DNA from 3 places in the Sulfurovum xiamenensis genome. Region 1 is predicted to be linked to each of the others. Evidence: riboswitches for the same ligand, from Rfam matches in the RefSeq annotation. Region 1 holds a riboswitch; each other region holds the start of a gene.
The links. Region 1 has a riboswitch for cyclic di-GMP ahead of PF327_RS01630 (PAS domain-containing protein). Riboswitches for the same ligand answer to the same signal wherever they lie in the genome.
Positions count from the first base shown of each region.

Region 2: linked by a shared signal. The riboswitch ahead of PF327_RS09260 (hypothetical protein) and the one ahead of PF327_RS01630 (PAS domain-containing protein) in region 1 are both predicted to bind cyclic di-GMP.
Region 3: linked by a shared signal. The riboswitch ahead of PF327_RS03055 (EAL domain-containing protein) and the one ahead of PF327_RS01630 (PAS domain-containing protein) in region 1 are both predicted to bind cyclic di-GMP.

Region 1 is NZ_JAQIBC010000001.1:308,829-311,103, reverse strand. It holds gene PF327_RS01635 (hypothetical protein) at 1-579, opposite strand, end outside; gene PF327_RS01630 (PAS domain-containing protein) at 598-1,011, opposite strand; cyclic di-GMP riboswitch class I at 1,089-1,163, opposite strand; gene uvrC (excinuclease ABC subunit UvrC) at 1,310-2,275, opposite strand, start outside.
Region 2 is NZ_JAQIBC010000007.1:58,917-61,191, forward strand. It holds gene wbaP (undecaprenyl-phosphate galactose phosphotransferase WbaP) at 1-613, opposite strand, end outside; cyclic di-GMP riboswitch class I at 846-925, shown strand; cyclic di-GMP riboswitch class I at 1,067-1,153, shown strand; gene PF327_RS09260 (hypothetical protein) at 1,286-2,275, shown strand, end outside.
Region 3 is NZ_JAQIBC010000001.1:592,845-595,119, forward strand. It holds gene PF327_RS03055 (EAL domain-containing protein) at 1-840, opposite strand, end outside; cyclic di-GMP riboswitch class I at 881-981, opposite strand; tRNA gene PF327_RS03060 (tRNA-Ala) at 1,162-1,237, opposite strand; gene PF327_RS03065 (peptidylprolyl isomerase) at 1,301-1,603, opposite strand; gene dnaG (DNA primase) at 1,654-2,275, opposite strand, start outside.

The DNA of each region.
Region 1 (2,275 bases):
TTTATCGGATAAGCCCAAGTCAAGGATCTCTGTATCTTCGGTCATAATATCGAGTGGTGCTTCTACCGTTTCAACACTGCGCTCTGTCTCCTCTTCCATAACAAGGTCAAAGAGTTCGTTATCCTCTATGGCAAGCTCCGCCTCTTTACTTGTATCTTGACTACCAAGAGGAGTGATACTTTCTGTTTCCTCTTCCATGACAAGATCAAAGAGTTCGTTGTCATCGATAGCCACTTCTTTTTCTTCACTGCTTTTCTCTATTTCCAAAGGTGCGATATTTTCTATAGTATCATCAAGTGTTAATACCGATAGATCATCTTCAGCAGCTTTTTCCTCTTCTGTTTGGATTTCAACCAATGTGATACGACCAAGCATACTTGAAAGGGAAGTTTTAGAGACCGGAAACATTGTATCATCTTGACCTGTTGTGATCTTGATATCTGTTTCGGATAAATCAAATCTTGTATCGCCTAATGCAATTTTTAATGATAATTCATCGATATGCGATAAACCGCATAATTCCAATAGACTTTTATCTGCAGCGATAATTTGATTTGTTTCATTTAGTATATAGTACATTTTGTTGACAACCTCTCTTTAATTACTTTCTTTTTCTAATAAATCCCTGTATATAGGAATTGTCTCTGTTACTTCTGTTTCAGATGCCGGTCTTCTGGCTGCAGTATAACCAGTGATCTCTCCATCAACGATGATAGGTGAAATATGTGAATAAACCCAATAATATCTGCCATCTTTTCTTAGGTTCTTTACGATACCGGTCCACTCTTTTCCGCCCTGTATTGTGTCCCAAAGTTCTTTGAATGCTGCTTTTGGCATATCTGGATGTCTGACGATATTGTGATTTTTGCCTACGAGTTCATCTTTGGTATATCCTGCTATTTCACAGAATTTTCTATTCGCGTATGTAATGATGCCTTTAAGATCTGTAGAACTTACTATCAAGCCTTTTTCAAAGATATACTCTTCATCAATTGGATCAGGTCTATTCATTGTATTATTCTCCCCCCTTTTGTAGTGTGTAGTGTAAGAAGTGTAGTTCCAATAAACTCACAATCATAAAGTTTACTGTTTGCAGCCTGGCAATCTTTATAAGACCCATGGCTTTCTGTCCTCACTTCACAATGAGTTTAGCTTTTAATTTAACGTTATGTATTACATAAGATGCACTAGAACATTGTTGTCTGGAAATACTGCAAACATAATAGCACTGCTAAAACTCTATAACAACTAAACTAAAAATAGATTGAATTAAGAAGTTTTTTAGTAAAAAATATTAAATTATGGTTGTTTATGGATTATAATTTTTAATAATGTTAGAGATTTTTTTATTCGTAACTTTTTCTATTTCTTCGTAAGATGCATTCTCTATGGCTTCAAATGTTCCGAAATAGTCGATCAACTTTTTGAGGGTTGCTTTACCTATGCCTTTTTTATTCAGAAGTGAGATTTGTGTATCCTCTTTACGTTTTTTGTTTTGGTGGTAGGTGATGGCATAACGGTGTGCTTCATCTCTTTGGCGCTGTATCCAGTGCAGACGTTTGTCATTTGCTTTGAGCTCAAGAACACCATGGGAGGTATAAAGGATGTCCTTGGCCGCACCTTTCGCACGGTGTGCTTTGGCATCGAGCTTCTCTTTGGCTATAGCTATGACATCAAGATTGACATGGGCTTCTTTTAGAAGTTTTTTTGCAAGATTGAGATTGGCTTGTCCTCCATCAAGTATCCATAGGTCTGGAGCAGGTTCTTCTTTGAACTTCTCTATCCGTCTGGAGAGCATCTCTTTCATCTGTCCATACTCATCACGTTCATGCAGGATGTATCGTCGGTATGCTGTTTTATCCCATTTGTTTTCATCCCAGACTACCATACCACCCACGGTAGCAGCTCCCATAAGATGAGAGTTATCAAAAGTTTCTACACGGTAAGGAATGACAGAAAGGTCAAAGAGGTCTGCTATTTTTTGTTCCATGAGCGTATCGCTTTGCGTTTTACGCAATAATTCTTCGCAGTTCTGCAGGGCTAGAGAGATCAGTTTGGCTTTAGGGCCGCGTTGAGGGGTAAGTATCTCTATTTTTTTGTTAAAGCGGGCAGAGAGACTGTGTGCCACCTGTTCTGAGTCTTCAAAGGTATGGGCCGTAAGGATCTGTTTGCTTATATTAGGGGTATCGATGGTATAGAATTCCAATAAAGCTTGTTTGTAGGCTTCATTCTCATCAAAAATATGTGTATGTCTGAAGTAGGAGTATGAGGATGA
Region 2 (2,275 bases), on a different contig from region 1:
AGTAGTCTTTGATCTCACCCAAAACTTTATAATGTTCATTTGGGATATGCACTTCATTATTTTCAAGAGATCTACCATCATCCAAGAACCCTATTACCTTATATCCAAGAAAATGGTTTTTCATCATTTTATCAGCAAATTCTCTTCCTGGCCCATTATTCCCAAGTATAAGAATAGGCTCATACCATATTTTTAAACGATATAAAAGATTTTTACCATAGAGTCTAAACATAGGAAAGATCATCATACTAGTAAGCCACAGTAAGATAATGAATGACATGGATAAATGCTCCAGAAATCCAATAATAAGAGCTATAGTGGTAGATAAAATAAGTGATTTAACAAGAATTCGTGACTCTTCTGAAAAGGTTTCCCTTCTAGAATACAAACCTTCATAGCTTATAACAATTAAATATATGATAGACAGCCAAGCGTAGTCCTTTAAAGTACTAAGTTCAAGGGAATCTAGACTTAACACTTCAAAGGAGATTAATGTACTAAATGCATAGGCGATACCTACTGAAGTAAAAAAAGAGAGTGAATCAATTATAATTAAGCCGATAACAGAAAAAATATCATTTTTCCAAGATTTACGCCTTCTGTCTGTCCACATATAAATCACTCCAAACTACCAAATATTTATATTTTATATTATTACATCATAGCTAAATATATTATATTATCAAAATACAAAATGGTGAAGCAACAGTAATCTAAATTTATATTTCATCAAATAAATTGATTATAAACATATATTTTAATTTTATATTATTTTCAGTTTAATTATGTATTATTCCGGTACAACTATGATTTAAGATACTACTTAATCATAAGTTATATTAATAAAAGTATTAGGCCAAACCTGTTGTGAAGCAGGGACGGAAAGCTTCAGGTCTTTTGAAAAAAAGATAGCTGGGTTGCATTTATTTTGACATATCGTATCTCAAACGATGTCTCTTAATAAATTATAACTTTTATATAAAGTTTATAATCCTAATCCTAATAAAAATTCAGGCATGTGGGTAATATTGAGGTAATGCTCTTTCAATATAATTCCCACCAAGTTAGTGAGAAAAGCTAAACCTATTGTGAAGTAGGGACGGAAAGCCAAGGGTCTCATAATAATGATTCATGAGATAGCCTAGTTGCCTTTGTTGAACACAACAAAGTAATGCTATATTTATAGTGGTTTATTCAATTCTTCATAGAAGAACTCCCTCCCCCTACCTTTCAATATATTTTCTTCACAACAATACACGTTCATACACAGAAGGAATATAAACGAATGTTTAGACTTAACAATATCAAACATAATGTACTTATACTGTCTTTTGCAACATTGCTTGCAGGTTGTGGCGGTGGAGGAACAGCGACTACAACAGATTCAACTACAACAGATCTCACTACAGCCCCAACAGAAAAAGTAGTGAAGATTGATATCATTGTCACAGCTACAGAAGATTCTGCCACCATCGAATGGAATCCCTATGGATATACTACAAAATCTGTAGAGTATGGTACAAGTAATAAGTATGGTTCAGTAGTTACAGTACAAGAAGAAGGTACTGTAACCTTATCAAATTTACAAGCTGCTACAGAATATCACTATAGAACAGTCTCTGAAGATGAGCGAGGTAGACTCATTGTAAGTAGTGACAACACATTTACAACACTTGCAAGTACACAACCGATTGTAACTGATCCAGTTCCTACAGAACCAATTGTCACGGAACCGATCATAACTGAACCAGTGCCAACAGAACCAATCGTAACGGACCCAGCACCAACAGAAACAAACACAACAGAACCGACTGTCACGGAACCAGCGCCAACTAATCCAATCGTAACGGACCCAATTGTAACTGAACCTGCGCCAACTGATCCAGTCGTAACTGAACCGGCACCCGTATGTCAAAGTGGGCCTGCAATGCAACAAGGACAGGTTAAAGATAGTATTTCAGGTACTGGTCTAGCCGATGTTACAGTCACAATTGCCGGATGTACTACAAAAACCGATGCAAATGGATACTATACACTTAATAATATAGTGGTTACTGATGAAGCAGTAGTAAACTTTGAAAAAGAGGGATACCCTCTCGGTAGTACCAAGATCCAGATCACAGAGACATCCGGAGATGGTACAATTTCTACAAATTATCTAGAATATACTATGTATGCCTATAGTGGGGAATGGACTAATGGTAGAGTATGGACTTATGAGAGCCAAAGTGGAGCCACAGGTGGTGCAGTTTTAATACCTGCAGGTACCATTCAT
Region 3 (2,275 bases), 280 kb from region 1:
TGCAAATGAAGCACTGAGAATACAAAACTCATCTCCGCCCAGACGGGATACAAAATTTTGATGCTTTTTACTAAGCACGCGCATACGGTCTGCTGCTTGACAAAGCAACACATCCCCGATATCATGGCCCAAAGTATCATTAATGGTCTTAAAATGATCAAGATCGATCAATAACAGATAAATATGCTGATGATCATGTTTTTGGCTTTTCATGGCGTCATTAAGCAGTTCGATAAAATAGCGTCTATTCCCCAGTGTCGTTAAAGCATCATGATAGGCCTGGAATTGACTTTTAATAAGATAATTAAAGGTATTGTGCGCAGCATAGAGCAAAACACCACCTAAAACGATGGTAAAAAATGCCAATAGATAACTATAGAACTCACTTACAAAGATAAAATAGAGGGTCAAAGGCAGCATAAGCGTGACCAAAGTAAACACAGCCAGCTTTTTTTGTGAGGCCAAAATGGTCGCAGAGACAACAGTAACCCCCAATTGTGTTGCTATGGCCACATAATGTAACTCTATATCACTACGTGATGTATATATCAGAAACATAATCGTCCAAACAGAGAAATAACTGAATAAAAAGTATCTCAGTTGCCCAAGCCACTGTTCTTTTTGTTGCATATTAAGATCATTCTCTAAAAAGCTCCTATGTAATCTATATCCCCAAAAAGAGAGTAACAGTACAAAACAAAACCATAAAAGTTCAGGAAACAAAGAAGAAGAATAGAGCCATCCGATATAAAGATAGCCTATACCGGTACCGGCAAATAATGCGATCACCACAAGTATCTGTTTGTGCATAAAATCATAAAAGTGCATATTGTCGAGCATAGCATACCTTGAAATCGTTCTGTATGAGTTTTTATACTGATTGTGTGACCTGGCGATCTTTTCATCCACATCTATAAAATAGAGTATGCAAGACCCATGGCTTTCTGGCCCCGTCTCACGACAGGTGTAGCTTTTTTACAAAAGTATCATATATTATAAATCATTTACATTAAACTAATATGATAATTCTAAACATAATCCATTATATTTACTTATGTTACTTTTTTCAGTAGTAAAAATGTTACAATCATTGAATGTATAATCCATTTTAGCCGATGTATAGCTGGCTGGATAGATCGTATTGGTTATTTAAATGAAGTTTGGTGGAGCATAACGGGATCGAACCGATGACCTCTTCGCTGCCAGCGAAGCGCTCTCCCAGCTGAGCTAATGCCCCAAAGATGTGAAACATAGGATTCTAGCACAAGATAGATATATTTTTACCTATCTTGTAAATTTTTTACGAACGTTCTGTGATTTCAAGCAGATGGTACCCAAATTGTGTTTTTACCGGACCATGTACGACACCTACCTCATCATTAAACACGACTCTGTCGAACTCCGGTACCATTTGTCCCTGACCAAATCTTCCCAGTTCTCCACCTCTTGCGCCTGAAGGACACGTGGAATTCTGCTTCGCTGCTTCTTCAAAGGTAATCTCCCCTGCATTTATCTTCTCTTTGAGTTCCCTACAGAGTGCTTCGTCATTGACCAATATGTGTCTTGCTGATGCTGTTGCCATTATTATCTCCTTGCTTTTGATTGAATCTGCATCGTTTATATACTATTTGTCCTTGATTTCAAGTAAAATAATCATATCCCCGCTTCAAAAGCAACCAATTCACCTTTTTTCAATCTAGGTATGATATCGGTTCTTATCTTACGTATGAGAAAACTCTTTTTCTCAAATGGTATCTGTTGTGAACTTGCGATACTTTTTAATTTCAAATCATAATGCTTGATGAGAAAATTGCGCAGTACACTGTTGAGTTCCTCTTCATTCATGACTTCCAGACTATCATCTACACTGAGCCCTACCAGTCCGGGATGTTCACTCTCTCCATTGATAAGTGCCGTAAACAGTTCGGCATAGGTACCGAACATCTCTATATCCATGACACTGAGCACATTATCTATAAGGTTAGGATTTTCAATGAGTGTCTTTAAGATACTCAAGTGCGCCACATCATCTCTTTTTTGTGTAAAACTCTCTCTTGCTCTGGCTACATTGGTCTCTTTACCAAAAAGTGAAGGAGCTATGCCCACCAATGTCGCTGCCATAGGAATGTACGCATCTTTGATGATCTGGCTAAGTGTATCAAGATACTGTTTCACTGCACCAAAAGCGGCTTCTTTTGCTCTAGGATCATTTAAATTATACATCGAAACGATCATCTCCAGTACAAAAGGGATCAACGGTTTGGCATTACGAAGC